Regions from separate parts of the Frateuria sp. YIM B11624 genome, predicted to be linked through region 2. Evidence: predicted binding sites of a transcription regulator. Region 2 holds the regulator's gene; each other region holds the start of a gene.
The links. The regulator HrcA, encoded in region 2, represses chaperone genes, less so after heat shock. The targets are predictions, from matches to a motif close to TTNGCACTCNNNNNNNNNGAGTGCNAA.
Positions count from the first base shown of each region.

Region 1: the regulator HrcA is predicted to act here: its motif matches at 6,118-6,144, upstream of groES (co-chaperone GroES).
Region 3: the regulator HrcA is predicted to act here: its motif matches at 3,938-3,964, upstream of rpoH (RNA polymerase sigma factor RpoH).

Region 1 covers NZ_JBCNYA010000018.1:38,542-45,818, forward strand. The annotation lists gene AAIL17_RS10735 (protein-disulfide reductase DsbD family protein) at 1-618, opposite strand, end outside; gene AAIL17_RS10740 (DMT family transporter) at 687-1,577, opposite strand; gene AAIL17_RS10745 (PLP-dependent aminotransferase family protein) at 1,686-3,119, shown strand; gene AAIL17_RS10750 (TlpA family protein disulfide reductase) at 3,225-4,241, shown strand; gene AAIL17_RS10755 (cupin domain-containing protein) at 4,241-4,654, shown strand; gene AAIL17_RS10760 (DMT family transporter) at 4,671-5,567, opposite strand; gene cutA (divalent-cation tolerance protein CutA) at 5,627-5,965, opposite strand; gene groES (co-chaperone GroES) at 6,199-6,492, shown strand; gene groL (chaperonin GroEL) at 6,611-7,277, shown strand, end outside.
Region 2 covers NZ_JBCNYA010000013.1:43,894-51,170, forward strand. The annotation lists gene fur (ferric iron uptake transcriptional regulator) at 1-140, shown strand, start outside; gene AAIL17_RS08470 (MASE1 domain-containing sensor histidine kinase) at 427-2,022, opposite strand; gene AAIL17_RS08475 (response regulator) at 2,198-2,836, shown strand; gene recN (DNA repair protein RecN) at 2,918-4,591, opposite strand; gene hrcA (heat-inducible transcriptional repressor HrcA) at 4,711-5,766, shown strand; gene grpE (nucleotide exchange factor GrpE) at 5,850-6,371, shown strand; gene dnaK (molecular chaperone DnaK) at 6,490-7,277, shown strand, end outside.
Region 3 covers NZ_JBCNYA010000030.1:21,970-29,246, forward strand. The annotation lists gene ftsE (cell division ATP-binding protein FtsE) at 102-779, shown strand; gene ftsX (permease-like cell division protein FtsX) at 776-1,747, shown strand; gene AAIL17_RS14545 (response regulator) at 1,842-2,678, shown strand; gene ung (uracil-DNA glycosylase) at 2,675-3,391, shown strand; gene AAIL17_RS14555 (hypothetical protein) at 3,448-3,753, shown strand; gene rpoH (RNA polymerase sigma factor RpoH) at 3,993-4,844, shown strand; gene tal (transaldolase) at 5,476-6,429, opposite strand; gene AAIL17_RS14570 (NAD(P)/FAD-dependent oxidoreductase) at 6,448-7,277, opposite strand, start outside.

The sequences.
Region 1 (7,277 bases), on a different contig from region 2:
CGGCATCGTCCAGCGCAGCAGCAGGTGCTGAGGGTCCTGCGCCACCGCTTCGAGCCTGAACGCCTGCTCGGCGGGGAGCGGGGTATCGCCGCCGGTGGAACCGTGGGTGGCGCCCAGGCTCTGCAGCGCGGCGCCGAGCGATCCGCCCCCGGCCGCGGCGCCGGCCGCGGGCAGCGGCAGGTCCAGTTGCTCGGTATGCGGCGGATAGCAGATCTTCGGATCGACCTCGTGGCAGCCCTGGAACTGCACGCCCAGGCGCAGCCGCGTGGTGCCCGGCGCCACCGTGTACGGCACGCTGGCGTCGATCGCGTGGTGGTAGATCTCCACGTCGCCCAGGTACTCGTCGTGGTGCTTCTCGCCGTCGGGAAAGGTCGGCTCGCCCAGCGTCACGCCGTCGGCCGGCTTGAACTTCATGCGGCCGCGGTAGAGGTAGTAGTCCGGCGCGATTTCCCAGTGCAGCTTGAGCACGCCCGGCGTGGAGGCGTCGGCGCTGAGCTTGTAGGCCTCGGTGACGGGCAGCAGGCCATCGTCCTCCTGCGCCGTCGCGGGAAGCGTGAACAGCAGGCCCAGCAGAAGCAGGGCGAAGGCGGCCAGCCGGCCGGAAAACATCGATCGCATCATGGGGACCCTGGGTGGGTTGAAGGGATTATGGCGCGGCTTGCGCCGCGCCGCCGATGGCTGCGGCCTTATGCCGGCCGCGTCGTCGGCCGTGGACGCAGCACGCCGGTGGTGAGTGCCACGCCGAACAGGATCACGATGCAACCGCCGGCCATCGCCAGGGTCACCCGTTCGCCGAGGAACAGCGCGCCCCACAGCACCGCGAAGGCGGGGATCAGGTACAGCACCACCATCGTGCGCGCCGCGCCGGTGCGCGCGATCAGTTGGAAGAACAGCACGTAGGCCACCGCCGTGCACAGCACCGCCAGGCCGGCCATGGCGGCCCATGCCTCCGCGCCGGGCGGCCGCGCCGGCCAGTACGCGAGCGTCGCGGGCGCCAGCAGCAGGGCGGAGACGAACTGCCCGCCGGCCGCGGCGGTCAGCGACGACACCGCCGGCAGCCGGCGTTCGCTGTAGTGCGCGGTGAAGGCATAGCAGGCCACCGCGCCGAGGCAGGCCGCGATCGCCCAGCCGCTGCCCGCGCCGCCGTGCGTGTTCCCGGCGCTGCCGCCGATCAGCCACAGCACGCCGGCCAACCCGACCAGCAGACCGGCCAGGCGCATCCCGTCGAGCTTCTGGCCCAGCCACAGCCAGCCGGAGGCGGCCACCAGCAGCGGCGTGAGCGCGTCGAAGATCGCCGACAGGCCCGCCGGCAGGCTGCGTGCCGCGAACGAGAAGAGCACGTAGGGCAACGCGCCGTTGCTCACGCCGACCACCGCGATCGGCCAGGCGTGCCGGCGCAATTCGGCGCGACGGCCGGCGCTGGCCAGCAGTGGCAGGAAGCACAGCGAGGCGCCGATCGCCCGCAGGCCCGCCAGCGCCATGCCGCCGAAGGCGTCCGCGCCCATCCGCATGAACAGGAACGAGGCGCCCCACAGCGCGCCGAGCAGCAACAGCATGGCCAGGTCGAGGCGTTTCATCGGCAGCTCCGGCGCGTGGAATGGGCTCAGGCTAGGTGGCGTGCTGGACTTGCAAAAGATCCACAATGAGGCAAGTCTCTTGGTCCAATTTTCCCGGCTGGAGGGCGCGTGCATCCGTTCGAGTTCCCGCTGGAACTGCCTCCGCGCGGCTCGCGCCAGCGCCTGCACGCGCTGCACGCGCAACTGCGCGCGGCGATTCTGGACGGGCGCCTCGCCGCCGGCCTGCGCCTGCCGGCCACGCGCGAACTGGCCACCGCGTTGGGGCTCTCGCGCAACACCGTGGTCGCCGCCTACGAGCGGCTGCTCAGCGAGGGCTACCTCGAGGCGCGCCAGGGCGCCGGCAATTTCGTGGCGGCGCTGGGTACGCCGCGCCCATCGGCGCCCGCCGCCGACGGCACCGACCGCCGGCTCGCGGCACCCTGGCGCGGCATCGCTCCGCCGCCGCCGCCGACGCCGGCCACGGTGCCCTGCGACTTCCGCCTGGGCAGCCCGGACGCGCGGCCGTTTCCCTTCGACGTATGGCGGCGCTTGTCGATGCGCGCCTGGCGCGCGGCCTCGCGCGCGGCGCCCGTGTACGGCGCGCCGCAGGGACAGCCGGCGCTGCGCGAGGCGATTGCTCATCACGTGGCGTTCGCCCGCGCGGTGGCCTGCGGCCCGGACGACGTGATCGTCACCCGCGGCGCGCAGCAGGCGTTCGACCTGCTCGCGCGCGTGCTGGTGACGCCGGGTCGCACGGTGGTCGCGGTGGAGGAGCCAGGCTATCCGCCGCTGCGCGAGGCTTTCGCGGCGGCCGGGGCGAAACTGGTCGGCGTGCCGGTGGACGCCGAGGGGTTGGTGGTCGAGCGCCTGCCCGCGCAGGCGCGGGTGATCTACGTGACGCCCTCGCACCAGTTCCCGCTCGGCGTCACCCTGTCGCCGCGGCGCCGCGCGGCGCTGCTGGCCTTCGCCCAGGCACACGGCGCCACCGTGATCGAGGACGACTACGACAGCGAGTTCCGCTACGGCGAACGCCCGCTCGACGCGCTGCAGACGCTCGATCGCGCCGGCACGGTCTGCTACGTCGGCACCTTTTCCAAGTGCCTGTTCCCGGCGCTGCGGCTGGGCTACGCAGTGGCACCGGCGTGGCTCGCCCCGGCGCTGGCCCGGGCCCGGCGGCTGGCGGACGGCTACGGCGATCCGGCTGCGCAGGAGACGCTCGCCGCGTTCATCGCCGAGGGGCATCTGGCGCGGCACGTGCGACGCATGCGGCGCGTCTACGCGCAACGGCGCGAGCGGCTGCTGGAGGCGCTCGATCGCCATGGCCGCGGCCGCCTGGAGGTCTGGCCCTCCAGCGCCGGCCTGCACCTGGCGGCGCGGCTGCCGCGCGGGGTGCGCGCGTGCGAGCTGGTCGCGCAGGCGGCGGCGCAGGGCATTCACCTGGAGGCGCTCGGGGGCTATGCGTTGGGCCGACCGGCGCCCAACGGTCTGGCCTTCGGCTTCGGGCGGGTGGAAGAGGCTACGATCGACGAGGCGGTGCGGCGGATCGCGCGGTTGCTCGGTTGATTCCCGAGCCCCGGAACGGTGGTTCCCCTGTTTTGCCGGCGATTGGCTCTTATCCGCTCCAAGGGCGCGGACCAGCATGGAGGCCTCTCTCCATCGGAACCTTCCATGCGCCGCCTGCTCCTGCTCTGCCTGTGGATGCTTGCCCTCCCGTCGTGGGCCGATTCCGGCCAGCAGCGTGCCGTGGCCGCCGGCCGCAGCCTGGTCGGTACGCCGGCGCCGCGGCTGCGGCTCACGACCATCGATGGCCAGACCATCGACCTGGGCAAGCTGTACGGCCGCAAGGCGGTCTACCTGAAGTTCTGGGCCACCTGGTGCGTGCCCTGCCGCGAGCAGATGCCGCACTTCGAACGTACCTTCGAACAGGCCGGGTCCGACCTGGAAGTGATCGCCGTCGACGTCGGTTTCGAGGACAGCGTGGAACAGGTGCGCAAGTACCGCCGCGAGATGGGCCTGAAGATGCCGATCGTGTTCGACACGGACGGCACGCTGGGCGAAGCGTTCCGCCTGCGCGTGACGCCGCAGCACGTGGTGATCGGCCGCGACGGGCGCATCGCCTTCGTCGGCCACGAGGTCAACGATGCGCTGGAACATGCGCTGGTCGCCGCGCGGCACGCCGATGCGGCGCCCCCGGTCGCGCCGTCGACGGAAGTGCCCACCCATCGCGACACGGACGAACGCCTGCCGACGCTGGCGATCGATACGCTCGATGGCGGCCGCTTCCGGATCGGCGCCGGCGCACCGGCGCAGCCGACTGTGCTGGTGTTCGTTTCGCCCTGGTGTGAGAGCTACCTGGCCGACAGCCGTCCCGCCGTCGCGGCGGCCTGCCGGCGCATGCGCGAGCAGGTGGCGTCGCTGTCCGCCGCGCCGGGCGTGCGCTGGCTGGGCATCGCCTCGGGCCTGTGGGCCGAGCGCGCCGACGTGGAGGCCTGGGGCCGCAAGCACGCCGTGGCGATACCGCTGGCGCTGGATACCGACGGCGCGCTGTTCCGCCGCTTCGGCGTGATGCACGTGCCGACCGTGCTGCTGGCGGACGCGCAGGGGCGCATCGTGCGGCGGCTGGACGGACAGGCCGATCTCGCCGCCGCGCTGCGGCCGTTGCTCGGCGCGGGCAAGGCGCATTGATGCGCCGGCTGGCCTGGGCGTGGGTGCTGTGCTTGCCGCTGACGACATTCGCCGGCGGCGCCAGCGAGCACCGCCTGCTGGATACGCCGCTGGCGAATGCGCCGGGCCGGCAACTGACCGCGATCACCGTGCGCTACGCGCCGGGCGAGTCCTCCCGCGCGCACCGGCATCCCGGCGCAGCCTTCGTCTACGTGCTCGAAGGGCGCGTGCGCAGCGCATTGGCGGGGCAGCGCCCGCGCGTCTATCGCGCTGGCGAGAGCTGGTTCGAGCCGCCGGGCGCGCATCACCGGATCAGCGCCAATGCCAGCGACCGCGAGCCGGCGCGTCTGCTGGTGGTGTTCGTGGCCGCGCCTGGTGCGCCGCTCAGCGTGCCCGAGGTGTCATCCGATCGGCCGAAGGATCCAGCGAAGTGACGGCGGTTGTTGCGCCTCAGCCTTCTTCGGCGGCCAGGCGCGACGTCCCGCGCCACGCGCCGACCAGCCCGGTAGTGAGCGCTGTGCCCAGCAGGATCGCCGCGCAGCCGCCGAGCATGCCGGCGGTCACCGGCTCGTGCAGCAGCAGCGCGCCCCACAGCACGCCGAAGGCCGGGATCAGGTAGGGGATCACCATGATCCGCGTGGCGCCGACCCGGGCCAGCACCCAGAAGAACAGCACGTAGGCCAGCGCGGTGCACAGCACGGCCAACCCCGCCGCCGCCAGCCATGCCTGCAGCGGCGGCGACTGCGCCGGCCAGGCCAGTACCGTCGGCGGCAGCAGCACCAGCGCCGCCACCATGTGGCTGCCGACGGTCACCACCAGCGGATTGACGCTGGCCAGGCGCAGGTGCGTGTAGTGCACCACGTAGCCGTAAAGCATGGTGGCGACCACGCCGGCGAGCAGTGCCGTGCCCGCACCCGGCCCCAGCGCCAGGCTGCCCTCGGCCAGCCAGGCCACCCCGGCGAAGCCGGCCAGCAGTCCGACGATGCGCCAGCCATCGAGCCGCTGGCCCAGCCACAGCCAGCCGACCACGGCGGCGAACATCGGCGTCAGTCCGTCGATGATCGAGGCCAGTCCGGCCGGCAGGCTGCGCGTGGCGAAGGTGAACAGGGCGAAGGGCAGCGCCGAATTGACCAGGCCGACCACGGCGATGGGTTTCCAGTGCGCCCGCCATTCGGCCAACCGCGCCCGCGAGAGCAGCAGCGGCAGGAAGCACAGCGCCGCGCCGATGGCGCGCAGCCCGGCCAGCGGCCAGGCACCGAAGGCGCCGGCGCCCATGCGCATGAACAGGAACGAGCCGCCCCACAGGGCGCCCAGCGAAAGCAGGACAGCGTAGTCGATCTTCTTCATCTTGGGGCGGGCGGGAAGGGGGAGATGCGAGTTTGCGGCAGTGCCACTGACAACGGCTGTCAGCAGTCTTGCGGCGCCTCGGCCGTCGCCTCGCGGACCCAGGCCAGGTAGGGAGGATGCGCGTGCTCGACCGGCACCGCGATGAGCTCGGGCAGGTCGTACGGATGCAGCGCCAGCAGGCGCGTGCGCAGGGCCTCGAAGCGGGCGGCGGTGGTCTTGATCAGCAGCAGGTGCTCGGCATCGGTGGTCACCTTGCCCTGCCAGCGATAGGTCGAGGCGATGCCGGGCAACTGGTTCACGCAGGCGGCCAGGCGCTCGGCGACCAGCGCCTCGGCGATGCGCCGGGCGCTGTCGGCATCGGGGCAGGTGCAGTAGCAGAGCAGGACGGGTTCGGGCATGGCGCGGCATGGTAGCCCCTCCCGCGCCCCGGCCGTCGAAGCTGGCCGGATCGCTTCGCGCCAGGCCAAGCCTTGAAACGCCGCGGGCACCACCCCACCTGCAAGGCCATTCGCGGTCCAGCCTCTTGCAGGGGCCGGCCGCGTCGCTAGAATTGGCACTCACCGTCACCGAGTGCTAACAGCAGCTCGGTGATCCTCGCTTTCTTTCAACCCGAACTAGTGGAGTTCCGTCCATGAGCAAACTGCGTCCGCTGCACGATCGCGTCATCGTCAAGCGCCTGGAAGAGGAGCGCGTCTCCGCCGGCGGCATCGTCATCCCCGACAGCGCCACCGAGAAGCCGACCCGCGGCAAGGTCATCGCCGCCGGCACCGGCCGCATCCTGGAAGACGGCAACGTGCGCCCGATGAGCCTGAAGGAAGGCGACGTGGTCCTGTTCGGCAAGTACGCCGGCCAGGAAATCAAGATCGACGGCGAAGAGCTGGTCTTCCTGAAGGAAGACGACATCGTGGCGGTGATCGAGGGTTGATCGACAGACTGGCTGAGCGCGGAAAACAAGCGCGCACGCCAGTCGCCTCCGGCTCCTTCTGAACGCATCCCGCGGAATTTTCCGTACCTATTTCAATTTTTTTCGAGGAAAAAAATTCATGTCAGCCAAAGAAGTCCGCTTCGGCGAAGACGCCCGCTCGCGCATCCTCAAGGGCGTGAACACCCTGGCCAACGCGGTCAAGGTCACCCTCGGCCCGAAGGGCCGCAACGTCGTGCTCGAGAAGAGCTTCGGCGCCCCGACGATCACCAAGGACGGCGTGTCCGTCGCCAAGGAGATCGAGCTGGCCGACAAGTACGAGAACCTCGGCGCGCAGATCGTCAAGGAAGCCGCCTCCAAGACCTCCGACGTCGCCGGTGACGGCACCACCACCGCCACCGTGCTGGCGCAGGCGTTCATCCAGGAAGGCCTCAAGGCCGTCGCCGCCGGCATGAACCCGATGGATCTGAAGCGCGGCATCGACAAGGCCGTGGTTGCGGCCGTCGGCGAGCTCAAGAAGCTGTCGAACCCGACCGCCGACGACAAGGCGATCGCGCAGGTCGGCACGATCTCGGCCAACTCCGATTCCAACATCGGCGACATCATCGCCACCGCGATGAAGAAGGTCGGCAAGGAAGGCGTGATCACCGTCGAGGAGGGCTCGGGCTTGGAGAACGAGCTCGACGTCGTCGAAGGCATGCAGTTCGACCGCGGCTACCTGTCGCCGTACTTCATCAACAACCAGCAGTCGCAGCAGGTCGAACTGGACGATCCGTTCATCCTGATCC
Region 2 (7,277 bases):
ACGTAGACAGCGGCAAGGTCATCGAGTTCGTCAGTGAGGAGATCGAGCGGCTGCAGCACGAGATCGCTGCCCGGCACGGCTACGTGCTGGAAGACCACAGCCTGGTTCTGTACGTGCGGCCCAAGGGCAAGGCACGCTGAGGCAGGTTGTCCGCCGGACAGCGCCTGGCGGGTCGCGAGGGCAAAAAAAAGCCGCGGGAGGACTCCTGTCCGCCCACGGCTGATCCGTTACCACTCGACGCCTCGGCGATTGCGAATTGCTCGCTTGCCGGGCTACGCCGTTGGTACCGGCGGAACGGCATCCTGCCGTTCTTCGTGGCCACCGTCCCCACGGTAACCACGGCACGCCATCTTGCGATGGCGGCTCCCCCACATCGATGGGACGGATGCTAACGACCTGTTCACGATTGCGGTATTGGAAAAATTCCTATGCCAGCCGTCCGGGCTCACGGCCTGGCGTGCTGCCCCGCAACAAAATCCGCAGATGGACGCCTTGGCGGTCCGGCCGCAGCCGGAACAGGCCGCCGAGCGAGGTGACGCGGTCGCGCATGCCCTGCAGGCCGCGGCCGCCGCGGGGCAGGCGGCTGGGCAGGCCCACGCCGTCGTCGCGGATGTCCAGCAGGGCCAGCACGACCCCGTGGCGCTCGCCGATGCGCAGGCGCAGGCGGAACTCGCTGGCCTGGGCATGCTTGACCGCATTGGTGGCGCTTTCCTGTACCAGTCGGTACACCGCGGTGCGGGTGTCCTCGTCCAGCAGGCGGGGGTCGCCACGCATGTCGGTGTGGAAGACGATCCCGGCGGTGGTCAGCAGATCGCGGATCGGGCCCTCGTCCAGCGCGCGCAGCAGGCCGAACTCGTCGAGCACGGCGGGGCGCAGGTCGTCCAGCAGGCGGTGCAGGGCCCGCCGCATGTAACCCAGGATGGTGTTGATCGAGACGCTGATGTCCTCCAGCCCGGCCTGGCGCAGGCGCACCTGGGCGAGTTTCATGTGGGTCTGGATGGCGGTGATGTTCTGGCCCAGCTCGTCGTGCAGCTCGGCGGCCATGTGCCGGCGCTGGTTTTCCTCGGCCTGCAGGTTGCCGCGCGCGGCGTCGCGCAGCTGGCGGGCCAGCTGGTCCAGGCGGCGGTTGACCGCGCCCAGGTAGACGTTCTGCTCGGCCACCCGTTCGCTGCTGCGGCGCAGGGCGTCGGTCGCCGCGCCGAGCATCAGCGCACCGGTGCCCGCCACCGCCAGGAACAGGTAGCCGGCCGCGCTCTGTGCGTGGCCGGGCTGGTGGTCGACCGCGGTCATGCCCATGCAGGAGACCAGCATCGCCAGCGTGGCGCCGCGCCAGCCGTGGCGGAATGCGAAGAACAGCACCGGCGCGAGCGACAGCACGCGGGCGAACTCCGGTTGCGGCGCCGCGTGCTCGGAGAGCATCAGCAGAAGCGCCATCGCCGGCAGCATCACCAGCAGTCCGTCCATCACCAGGCTGGCGACCATCTTCCGATTGGGGCGGGCGCGCAGCAGCATGATCGCCAGCGGCGCCACCAGCAGCACACCCAGGTAGTTGCCCAGCAGTTCGCGGCCCAGCGCGCGCACCATCGCCGCCGGCGCGGCGCTTTCGTGCAGCAGCGCCAGCAGCACCGCATCGGTGGCCGCCACGGCGCCGACCACCAGCACGGCCGAGAGCAGCAGGCGGGTGGCTTCCTCCGGATCGCGCAGGCTGGCGTGCAGGTTGACCCGACGCAGCAGCCACAGGCCCACCGCCATCACCAGCGGCTCGGGCAGGTCGCCGACCACGAAGGTCTCCCAGCCCATCGGCAGGCCGGAGCGCAGATCCAGGATCGCGGTGGCGGCCAGTTCCAGCCCCAAGAGCCAGAACCACTGGCGCACCGGCACGATCAGCAGCGCGGCAAAGCGCAGGCCGAAGGGCAGCATCCAGTACGGTTGCTGGGTAGGCAGCAGCGCCAGCCACAGCAGCACGTAGAGCACGCCCAGCAGCGGGCCGGAGTCGGGCAGGGAAAAGGGCTTCGAACGCATCCGCGGATGGTACATGCGACTGTCGCCTGCCCAACGCGCGGCGCGGCCTTGGGCAGGAGCGGCCGGTCTCTTATAGACTCCGGATCGCAGGGCCGGACGCGGGGGCGTCCGAAGCGGGCAAGCCACACGGCATGGCTGGTGCGCCGCCCGAAACCAGGCAAGTCAGCGGGGCAGCATGTACAGCATCGTTCTGGTCGACGACCACGCCATCGTCCGCGAGGGGTTCAAGCGGCTCATCGAAATGGAGCCGGATCTCGAAGTGATCGCCGAGTGCCGCTGCGCCGACGACGCGGTGGAGGCGATCAACCATCGCAGGCCCGACCTGGTGGCGCTCGACCTGTCGTTGCCCGACGGCAGCGGCCTGCCGCTGATCGAGCACCTGCACAGCCTGGCGCCGGATACGCACATCGTGGTGCTGAGCATGCATGACGGCGAACCCTACGTGTCCGAGGCGCTCCGTCGCGGCGCCAGCGGCTACGTCACCAAGGGCGCCGCGCCGGAAGAACTGGTGGCGGGCCTGCGCCAGGTGATGCAGGGCGACACCTTCCTGAGCTCGGACCTGCGCCAGCGCCGTGCCGAACGACCCAGCGAGGAACTCGACCCGGTCAACCGGCTCACCGCGCGCGAGCGCGAAGTGTTCCTGCTGCTGGCCGCGGGCAAGGCGCCCAAGCAGGTGGCCGCCGTGCTGGGCGTGGGGCAGAAGACCATCTACATCCACCGCGCCAGCCTGATGGGCAAGCTCGGCGCCGGCTCGGAACTGGACCTGTACCGGATGGCCAGCGAACGCGGGCTGCTGTCCGAGCGCAAGAACTGACGCGGGTGGCGTAGGGGGCTTCAGCCCACCTCGGGACATCGAAGCCGGTGGGCCGAAGCCCGCCCTACGTCCACAGCAGCGTCAGGCGCTTTGCGCGCGCTCCAGCATCTGCTTCGCGTGGGCGCGCGTCTCGCGCGAGATCTCCACGCCGCCCAGCATGCGCGACAGCTCGTCGCGGCGACCGGCAGCGTCCAGCTTGTCGATCTGCGTGCGGGTGGTGTCGCCGTCGCTGTGCTTGCTCACGCGCAGGTGGGCGTGGCCCTGCGCCGCGACCTGCGGCAGGTGGGTGACGCACAGGACCTGGCGCTCGGCGCCGAGCGCACGGAGCTTCTGACCGACCACTTCGGCCACCGCACCGCCGATGCCGGTGTCGACCTCGTCGAACACCATGCAGCCGATCGTGTCCTTGCCCAGCGTGGCCACCTCGATGGCCAGGCTGATGCGTGCCAGTTCGCCGCCGGAGGCGACCTTGCGCAACGCCCGCGGCGGCTGGCCGGGGTTGGCGCTGACCAGCAGTTCGCAACGTTCGCGGCCCTGGGCGTCCGGCTCGTCGCCGTCGACCGGTTCGAGCTCGACGACCAGCCGTCCGCCGGCCATGCCCAGCTCGCCCATCAGGGCGCTGACCTCCTCACCCAGGCGTGCGGCTGCGCTGCGGCGCGCCTCGCCCAGGATGTCGGCGGCACTGGCGTAATCGCGTTCCAGGCGCGTGCGTTCGGCGGCCAGCCGCTCGAGCGCATCGCCGGCGCCTTCCAGTTCGGCCAGTTCGGCCTGCAGCGCACCCAGCCGCTCGTGCAGCTCGGCGACCGGCAGGCGATGGCGCCGGGCCAGTTCGTGCAGGCGGGTGAGGTGAGCGTCCACCTCGGCATAGCGCTCGGGATCGAGGTCGACGTCCTGTGCGTAACGCGAAAGGCCGTCGGAGGCTTCGCCGAGCTGGATCTCGGCGTTGTCCAGCAGCTCCAGCAGCGGTGCGAGGCGCGGATCGATCGCCGCCAGCTTGCCCAGTTCGCCGTGCGCACGGCCCAGTGCGCGACGCAGCGCGAACTCGCTGTCGCCATCGAGCAACTCGACCACGCCGGAGGCGCCTTCGGCCAGCCGGCCGGCATTGGCCAGGCGCTTGTGGCTGGCCTCCAGCTCGGCCAGTTCGGTGGCCGGCAGGGCCCATCGCTCCAGTTCGCCGGCCTCGTGGCGCAGCAGTTCCAGCCTCGCCTCGCGGTCGTCGCCGCCGCTCAGCTTGCGGATGCGCGCGCCCAGCTCGCGCCACTGCGTGGCCAGCGTGCGCACCTGCGCCAGCGCGTCTTCGTTGCCGGCATAGGCGTCGAGCAGCCCGAGCTGGTGGCCGCGCGAGAGCAGCGCCTGGTGTTCGTGCTGGCCGTGGATCTCCACCAGCAGGGTGGCCAGCTCGCCGAGCTGGCTGGCGTTGGCTGGGCGGCCGTTGATCCAGGCGCGCGAGCTGCCCTCGGCGCGGATCACGCGACGCAGCTGGCAGGCGCCCTCGTCGTCCAGTTCCTCCCGCTCCAGCCAGGCTCGGGCCTCGGGCAGGGTGGACAGGTCGAATTCGGCGATCAGTTCGGCGCGGTCGCAGCCCTCGCGCACCATGCCGCTGTCGGCGCGCGCGCCGGCCAGCAGCATCAATGCGTCGACCAGCAGCGACTTGCCCGCGCCGGTCTCGCCGCTGACCACGGTCAGGCCCGGGCCGAAGGCGACTTCGGCGGCTTCGACGACGGCGAAATGGCGGACGTAGAGGGAGGTGAGCATGGCGTCGAATTGTACGGGCAGAAGGGACGCGCGTAGCGTGGCTACCGTCGCGGCCGGCTTTCTTGCAAACTCGGCCACCACACCTTATTTCTGTGTCGTCTCACCGTCTGCCACAGCGCATGTCCCGATCCCACGACCTCGACGCCCGCGCCCGCCGCCTGCTGCGCACGCTGATCGCGCAGTACCTGGCCGACGGCGAGCCCGTCGGGTCGCGCACGCTGTCGCGCTCCTCCGGCCTGGACGTGAGCCCGGCGACCATCCGCAACATCATGTCCGACCTGGAAGACGCCGGCCTGGTCGCCTCGCCGCACACCTCGGCCGGGCGCGTGCCCACGCCGCGAGGCCTGCGCCTGTTCGTCGACAGCCTGATCGAGCTGCAGCCGCTGCCCCGCGAGGAGATGGCCCGGCTCAAGCGCGAGCTGCCGCCCGGGCCCACCACCACCCGCGACCTGCTCGGCAACGTCTCGACCCTGCTCTCGGCGATGACCCATTTCGCCGGCGTGGTGACAGTGCCGCGCCAGGGCGATTTCCCGCTGCGCCACATCGACTTCGTGCCGCTACCGGACGCGCGCGTGCTGGTGATCCTGGTGTTCTCCGACAACCAGGTGCAGAACCGCATCGTGCAACTGGCCCGCCCGCTGGCCGGCAGCGAGCTGGAACAGGCGGCCAACTACCTCAATACGCACTTCGCCGGCCTGCGGGTGGATGACATCCGCGCCCACCTGCTGCGCGAACTGCGCGAGGCGGGCAGCGAACTGAACCGCCTGGTGGCCAGCGCCACCGAGTTGGCGGCAGCCTCCTTCGCCCCCCAGAACGGCGGCGAGGATGTGCTGGTCAGCGGCCAGACCAACCTGATGGGTTATGCCGAACTGGCCGACCTGGACCGCCTGCGCGAATTGTTCGAGGCCTTCCAGAAGAAGAACGAGCTGCTGCAGCTGATGGAGGTGTGCGCCCGGGCCCCGGGCGTGCGGCTGTTCATCGGCGAGGAATCGGGCTTCGCGGCGCTGGACGGCTGCAGCGTGGTGACCGCCAGCTACGGCGCCCAGGGCCGGGTGTTGGGTGCGGTCGGCGTGATCGGCCCGACCCGGATGGCCTACGAGCGCGTCATCCCGGTCGTGCAGGCGACGGCCGGATTGCTCAGCGACGCCTTGAATCGCGCCGCGACGTCCCTATAACCGCCCCCGGAGGGCGGGTTTCCCGCAGTTTTTTGACGGTCGGCACGGAGGTGCCGGCCCGGACTTCTCTTTGGGAGTAATGCATGCAGAACAACGAGCAGACGCCGGAGCAGGTGCAGGAACCGGGCAATCCGGACGCGCCGGGCCATGACGCCTTGCAGGCCCGCATCGCGGAACTGGAGGCGAGCAACGCCGAGTTGCGCGAAACCGTGCTGCGGGAGCACGCCGAGCTGGAGAACCAGCGCCGCCGCCTGCATCGCGACCTGGAGCAGGCGCGCCGCTTCGCCAACGAGAAGCTGCTGAACGAACTGCTGCCGGTGTACGACAGCCTCGAGCGTGGTCTGGCGATCGAGAGCGGCGATGCCGCCGCGGTGCGCGAGGGCCTGGCGCTGACCTTGAAGGCGTTGCTCAAAGTTGCCGAGAACCACGGCCTGGTGCAGGTCGATCCGGTCGACCAAGCGCTCGATCCGGAACGCCACCACGCCGTGAGCATGGTCGAGGCGCCGGGCAAGGCGCCGGGCACCGTGGTCAACGTGCTGCAGAAGGGCTACGTGCTGAACGACCGGCTGCTGCGTCCCGCGCTGGTCGCCGTGGCCAAGGACTGACCGGCGCGGCGCCGCCGGCTACATACCGGCCCACCGGCATTGAATCGCCGGAAGCGGGCCACCATCTGAACAACCATCGCGGCCGCGGGGGCCGCCTGAAAGCATTGGAGCTGAACAAATGGGCAAGATCATCGGCATCGACCTGGGTACCACCAACTCCTGCGTCGCCGTCATGGACGGCACCAACGCGAAGGTGATCGAGAATTCCGAGGGCGATCGCACCACGCCGTCCATCGTCGCCTTCAGCAAGGACAACGAAGTGCTGGTCGGCGCGCCGGCCAAGCGCCAGAGCGTGACCAATCCGAAGAACACCTTTTATGCGGTGAAGCGCCTGATCGGCCGCAAGTTCACCGACGCCGAGGTCCAGAAGGACCTGCACATCGTGCCCTACGGCATCGTCGCGCACGAGAACGGCGACGCCTGGGTGGAGACTTCCGACGGCAAGAAGATGGCGCCGCAGGAGATCTCTGCGAAGGTCCTGATGAAGATGAAGAAGACCGCCGAGGACTATCTCGGCGAGACCGTCACCGAGGCGGTGATCACGGTGCCGGCCTACTTCAACGACAGCCAGCGCCAGGCGACCAAGGACGCCGGCCGCATCGCTGGCCTGGAGGTCAAGCGCATCATCAACGAGCCGACCGCGGCCGCGCTGGCCTATGGCCTGGACAAGAAGGGCGGCGACCGCAAGATCGCCGTGTACGACCTCGGCGGCGGCACCTTCGACGTCTCGATCATCGAGATCGCCGAAGTCGACGGCGAGAAGCAGTTCGAGGTGCTGGCCACCAACGGCGACACCTTCCTCGGCGGCGAGGACTTCGACAAGCGCGTGATCGACTACCTCGTCGACGAATTCCAGAAGGACCAGGGCATCGACCTGCGCAAGGATCCGCTGGCCTTGCAGCGCCT
Region 3 (7,277 bases), on a different contig from region 2:
ACCCCGCGGAAGCGGGAGCTTCTTCCGCGCTAGATGGGCACCAACCGCACCAGGCATTCCCGTATCCTTTGCCCCTGGTGCGGGACAAGGAACCACACGCGGTGATCCGCTTCGACCAGGTGAGCAAGCGCTACGAGGGCGGCCACGAGGCACTCTCGCAACTGTCCTTCGAGGTGGCGGCCGGCGAGATGGCCTTCGTCACCGGCCATTCCGGCGCCGGCAAGAGCACCCTGCTCAAGCTGATCGCGCTGATCGAGCGGCCCTCGCACGGGCAGATCGTGGTTGACGGGCAGGCTCTCGCCAAGGTCGGCACCGGCGGTATCCCGAGGCTGCGGCGGCGCCTCGGCATGGTGTTCCAGGACCATCGCCTGCTGATGGACCGCACGGTATTCGCCAACGTCGAGCTGCCGCTGACGATCGGCGGCATCGCGCCGGCCGAACGCAGCCGCCGCGTGCGCGCGGCGCTGGAGAAGGTCGGCCTGTTGTCCTACGAGCGCCAGTTGCCCGACTCGCTCTCCACCGGCGAGCAGCAGCGCGTGGGCATCGCCCGCGCCATCGTGGCGCGGCCGGCGGTACTGATCGCCGACGAACCGACCGGCAATCTCGATCCGCAACTGGCGGTGGAGATCATGGGACTGTTCGCCGAGTTCCAGGAGATCGGCACCACCGTGCTGGTGGCCAGCCACGACCTGCCGCTGATCAAGCGCATGCACAAGCGCGTGGTGGTGCTCGACCACGGCCGGCTGGTGGCCGACATCGCGGCGGAGGAGGTGCTGTGAACGCGCCCGTCGCCACCGAAAAAGCCGCGCCCCGCAGCGAGCGCAGCCAGGCCCGCCGCTTCGGCGGCTGGCGCGAGCACCATGGCTGGAGCGCGGCGGCGAGCCTGCGCCGGCTCGGCGGCCGCCCGCTCGGCACGCTGATGACCGTCGCCGTGCTGGGCCTGGCGCTGGCGCTGCCGCTGGCGTTCTATCTGCTGCTGGCCAACGTGCAGTCGATGGGCGGCGCGCTGGGCCAGAACCCGGCGATCAGCGTGTTCCTCAAGGCCGACCAGGCTGGCGCGCAGGCCAACCTGCTGGCCGGCGAGCTGCGCCAGCGCGCGGACGTGGCGGCAGTGGCCGTCAAGACGCCGCAGCAGGGCCTGGACGAACTGGCGACGCTGCAGGGCTTCTCCGGGGCCGCGCACGCGCTGGACGATGCCAACCCGTTGCCCTGGGTGCTGGTGGTGCAGCCCCGGGCCGGGCTGGATGCCGCGGCGGCGGGCAAGCTGGTCGAAGCGCTGCGCGGCGAACGTGCGGTCGACCTGGTGCAGGACAGTGGCCAGTGGCGGCAGCGGCTGGACGCCCTGCTGGGCGTCGGCCATCGCGCGGTGCTGGTGCTGGCCGTGCTGCTCGCGCTCGCCGCGCTGCTGGTGGTCGGCAACACCGTGCGTACCGACATCGCCGGGCGCAGCGAGGAGATCGGGGTATTGATGTTGCTGGGCGCCAGTCGCGCCTTCGTGCGCCGGCCCTACCTGTATGCCGGGATCTGGTATGGCCTGTTCGGCGGCGTGCTGGCCTCGCTGCTGGCGCTGGCGATCGAACTGGCGCTGGCCGGTCCGGCCGCCGAGCTCGATCGCGCCTATGGCGGCAGCCTCACACTGGGTGCGCTTCCCTGGTGGCTGTTGCTGGCCGTACCACTGGCATCGGCCGTGCTGGGCTGGATCGGCGCGCGGCTGGTCAGCGCCCGGCAGTTGCGCAAGGCGGCCTAGTGATCGCCTTCGCAACCCGCGCTCGGCGCGATGGTGCAAGATAGCCCCGATTGCGCGCGGGGCGTACACGGGGTTGGATGTGGATGGGTGGGGCATGAATGCAGGCATCGGCAGCCGTGGCGCCGGCACCGCTCCGCGGGTGCTGGTGGTGGACGGCTCCAAGGTGGTGCGCCAGCTGATCACGCGCGTACTCAAGGCCGAGCTGCCCGAAGCCGAGCTGGTCGGTTGCGGCAGCGGTGCCGAGGCGCGCGAGCTGATCGAACAGGGCCCGTTCGACTTCATCACCATCGCGCTGCGCCTGCCTGACATGGACGGGCTGGAACTGGCCCGCCACGTACGTGAATCGGCGCAGGCCTACGTGCCGATCGTGGTGGTGTCCGGCGACGTCGACACCCGCCTGCACAAGCGCGAACTGGGCGACGTCACCGACTATTTCGACAAGTCGCTGGGCTTTCAGGCGCTGGCCGACTTCATCCGGGGCTACGTGCGGCCGGAGGACACCGCCGAAGGCACCGTGCTCTACGTCGAGGACAGCCGCGTGGTGGCGCTGGCCACCCGCCGCATGCTGGAAAAGATCGGCCTGACCGTGCGCCACGTGGTCAGCGTGGAGGACGCCCTGGCCATGCTGGAGACCGACCGCGCGCAAGGCCGTATCGGCGCCGACGTGGTGCTCACCGACGTCAGCCTGAAGGGCGAGCTTACCGGCGGCGACCTGCTCGAGCGGATCCGCAGCCAGTTCGGCTACGGCAAGGGGCAGCTGCCCGTGCTGGTGATGACCGGCGACGAGAACCCGGCCAACCAGGCCGCGCTGCTCAAGGCCGGCGCCAACGACCTGGTCGAGAAGCCGGTCGAGGAAAAACTGCTGGTCACCAAGCTGCTGTTCCAGTTGCGTGTGGCCAGGCACCTGCGCGAGCGGACCGAGGGCGCGTGAGCGAGACCGCCGAGGCCGAACGCATCCGCCTGGAGCCTTCCTGGAAGGCGCGCCTGGGCGATTACCTGGAACGCACCGACATGCGTGCGCTGGCCGGCTTCCTGCGCGCCGAGAAGCGTGCCGGCAAGGTGCTCTATCCGCCCGGGCCGGAGATCTTCAACGCCTTCGCGCATACGCCCTTCGACAAGGTGCGGGTGGTGATTCTGGGCCAGGACCCCTACCACGGCCCCGGCCAGGCGCACGGGTTGTGTTTCTCGGTCCGCCCGGGCGTGCCGGTGCCGCCCTCGCTCGTCAACATCTTTGCCGAGATCGAGCGCGACCTCGGCATTCCGCGTCCGGACCACGGTTGCCTCACGCCCTGGGCCGACCAGGGCGTGCTGCTGCTCAACAGCGTGATGACGGTCGAGCAGGGCCGCGCCGGCGCGCACCAGAACAAGGGCTGGGAAGGCTTCACCGACGCTGCCATCGAGGCGCTGAACCACGAGCGCCAGGGGCTGGTGTTCCTGCTCTGGGGCGCCTACGCGCAGCGCAAGGGCCGCCTGGTCGATCCGAACCGGCACCTGGTGCTGAGCTCGGTGCATCCTTCGCCGCTTTCCGCGCACCGGGGTTTCATCGGCAACGGGCATTTTTCCGCCGCCAACCGTTACCTGGAGAGCCACGGTCAGCCACCGATCGACTGGTCGCTACCGCTGCGCTCACGGCTGGCCGCTTGACCGGCAAGAGGACTGCCGGCAGTTTACGGAAAGGTTTCCAGGCAGGGAGCAGGACCATGCAAAACCGTTGGCTCGGCATTCTCCTCGCGCTTGCCGTCGCCTGGCCGTTGGCCGGTGCGGCGGCCATTCGCGATGGGGCGCAACACTTCCCCCGCTTCGAACAGCTCGATGCCAATCACGACGGTTTGCTCAGCCGTTCGGAGTTGCCCAACAGCCTGCAGGACATGCGGGCGCACTTCAGCCAGTACGCCTACGTCGGCGGGCGCATTTCGCAGGACACGTACGCCCGATACGTCGCCTACGCCAACGTGCCCGACGGTGTGTGGGTCACGCTGGCGGAATCTGGCACCCGCGACCCGTAATAGCCCTGCCGGGCCGCGGCTGAAGCAGCGGCCTCGGTGGACGCACCGCCGTACCCCGGTTCACGACCGATAGATCGGCCACGTGAACAATGGCTGCTGGCCACACGGCAAAGGGCTGGCATCGCCGCCTGGATTGCTGTACGATTCGGTTCATTAAATCCCGCAGCCGAAACTTTTCGGTGCTTTAGCACTCTCAACGGTGGAGTGCTAAGCTGCGTTTTACTTGCCGGAGGTTCCAAATGTCCCAAGCCTTGGTGACCGCCAACCTGCCGATCCCCAGCGTCGTTGGCAGCCTGGATGCCTACATTTCTGCCGTGCATCGCATCCCGGTGCTCAGCCACGACGAGGAGCAGGCGCTGGCGCGCCGCTTCAACGAAGAGAACGACCTCAACTCGGCCAAGAGGCTGGTGATGTCGCACCTGCGCTTCGTGGTCCACGTGGCCCGCGGCTATTCGGGCTACGGCCTGCAACTGGGCGACCTGATCCAGGAAGGCAATATCGGCCTGATGAAGGCGGTCAAGCGCTTCGACCCGGACCAGGGCGTGCGCCTGGTCAGCTTCGCGGTGCACTGGATCCGCGCCGAGATGCACGAGTTCATCCTGCGCAACTGGCGCATCGTGAAGGTCGCCACGACCAAGGCCCAGCGCAAGCTGTTCTTCAACCTGCGCAAGAGCAAGAAGCGCCTGGGCTGGATGAACGCCGAGGAAGTGCGTCTGGTCGCCCATGACCTGGGCGTGCCGGAGGCGACTGTGCGCGAGATGGAGTCGCGCCTGTCCGGCCGCGACATCGGTTTCGAGGCCCCGGCCGATGCGGACGACGACGCCAAGCCCGCACCGGAAGCCTTCCTGGTCGACGACGGCGCCGATCCGTACGACAACGTGTCCGACGCCGACCAGGCCGACAACCAGATGGAGACCCTCTCCACCGCATTGGCCAAGCTCGACGACCGCTCGCGCGACATCATCCAGCGTCGCTGGCTCAACGAGGACAAGGCCACGTTGCAGGACCTGGCCGACGAGTACGGCGTATCGGCCGAGCGTATCCGCCAGGTCGAGGCGAACGCGATGAAGAAGATGCGCGCGCTGTTCTGATCCGCGCCATCATCACGGCAGATGACAAAAGCGGCCCTCGTGGCCGCTTTTGCTTTTACGCTTCTGCTCCCTCTCCCCTCCGGGGAGAGGGTTGGGGTGAGGGGTCGGGGCTCGCGGGGAGGTTTGTTTTGTCTGTCGCTCTTGCGGGACGCCTCCGCGACCTGGCTCGCCTGCGGCGGGCTTCCGATCGCCTGACGGCGCTCGGGTCACTTTTCTTTGCTGGCCCAAAGAAAAGTAACCAAAAGAAACGGCCTGCTCAGCCCGGTGAGGGATAAGAGCTAGGTGCCATCTCGCCTTGATGGGTAAGCGCCTGCTCTTAGAGGAGCTGCCGCCGCTTTACCCGCGGGCGCTCGGGAGTTGAGGCGAGGGAGGCATGCAGTGTGTTTGACGGCATCGGCGTTGGCCGCCCTTTCGTGTGCGAACGCATCCCGCGGTGTCGAGGGGCTGCGGTTGAGGGGCTGGCGGGCTGAAGCCCATCCTACTCAGCGCACCGTAGAGTGGACTTCAGCCCACCAGCAGGTCGCAGGGAAGCCTCACAAGAGCGACAGACAAAGCCATGTCCCCGTGGGCATCCCGCGAGCCCCGGTTCCTCACCCAGCCTCTCCCCGGAGGGGAGAGGGAGCAAGGTGCGTCAGAGCCGTTCGGCGAGCAGCTTCTCCAACTGGCGCTGGTCCGCTGCGAACTTGCGGATGCCCTCGGCCAGCTTGTCGCTGGCCATCGCATCCTCGTTCATGCCCCAGCGGAAACGCGCCTCGTCCATCGCCGGCGGCCGCTCGGTGCGGGTGCCATCGTCGGACAGGCGCCGTGGCAGCGCCTCCTCCGAGGCGTCCAGCTGTTCCATCAGGTCCGGGCTGATGGTCAGGCGGTCGCAGCCAGCCAGCGCCTGGATCTGCCCCACGTTGCGGAAGCTCGCGCCCATCACCACGGTGTCGTAGCCGTGCGTCTTGTAGTAGCGGTAGATGCGCCGCACCGACTGCACACCCGGATCCTCGTCCGGCGCGTACTGCTTGACGCCGGTATTGGCCACGTACCAGTCCATGATGCGGCCGACGAACGGCGAGATCAGGAACACGCCCACCTCGGCGCTGGCCACCGCCTGCTCGAAGGCGAACAGCAGCGTCATGTTGCACTGGATGCCGCGGCGCTCCAGCTCGCGCGCGGCGCGCACGCCCTCCCAGGTGGACGCCAGCTTGATCAGCACGCGATCGCGCTTGATGCCCGCGTCCTCGTACATCCCGATCAGCCGTTCGGCCTTGGCGATGCTGGCATCGGTGTCGAACGACAGGCGTGCGTCGACCTCGGTGGAGACACGTCCGGGCACCAGCTCGAGGATCTTGCGTCCGACCGCCACCGCCAGGTGGTCGCCGGCATCGAGCAGTTGCTGCTCGCGCGAATGGCTCTTTGCCCGCGCCCAGGCCAGCGACTCTTCCAGCAGCGAGGCGTAGCTGCTCTGCGTGATGACCTTGAGCAGCAGCGAGGGATTGGTGGTGGCGTCGACCGGCCGCCAGCGGGCGATCGCGTCGATGTCGCCGGTATCGGCGACGACGGTGGTGTATTGGCGCAGTTGTTCGAGTTGGGAGGGCACGATGAAAGGTCCGAGGCTTCAGGGAATGTCGGTGGGGCGTTCGTCCGCGGCGGGTACGGCTTCCGCGTCGGCGCCGGTGACGATGCGGGCGTGGCGCTCGTAGGTCCAGTACGCCCAGGCCCAATCCAGCAGCACCACCAGGCGGTTGCGGAAGCCGATCAGGAAGTAGATGTGGGCGACCAGCCAGACCCACCATGCCGGCGGACCGGACAGGCGCAACCGTCCGAATTGTGCCACCGCCGCCATGCGTCCGATGGTGGCGAGCGCGCCCTGATCTTTGTAGTGGAACGGAGCGGGTGTCGAATCGGCGTCGAGGCGTGCGCGGATGCGGTGGGCCACATGGCGCCCCATCTGCTTGGCGGCGGGCGCCACGCCCGGCACCGGCGTGCCGTCGGCGCGCTCGATGCAGGCCAGGTCGCCGACCACGAACACCTCCGGGTGCGCGGGCAGGCTGAGATCCGCGGCCACCCGCACGCGGCCTGCGCGGTCGACCGGCGCATCCAGTCGCCGGCCCAGCGGCGAGGCGGCCACGCCGGCGGCCCACAACACGGTGCAGGCGTCGAGCCGGGTCTCCCCGAGGCACACGCCGTCGCCATCGATCGCCGTCACCGCGGTGCCGGTCAGCACCTCCACGCCCAGCCGTTCGAGTTGGCGCTGCGCCTTGGCCGAAAGCGCTGGATCGAACGCCGCCAGCAGCCGCGGGCCGGCTTCGACCAGCAGCACGCGCGCGAGGCGCGGGTCGCTGCGGCGGAACTCGCGCGGCAGCGTGTGCCGCGCGATCTCGGCCAGCGTGCCGGCCAGTTCCACGCCGGTCGGGCCGCCGCCGACTACCACGAAGTTGAGCCAGG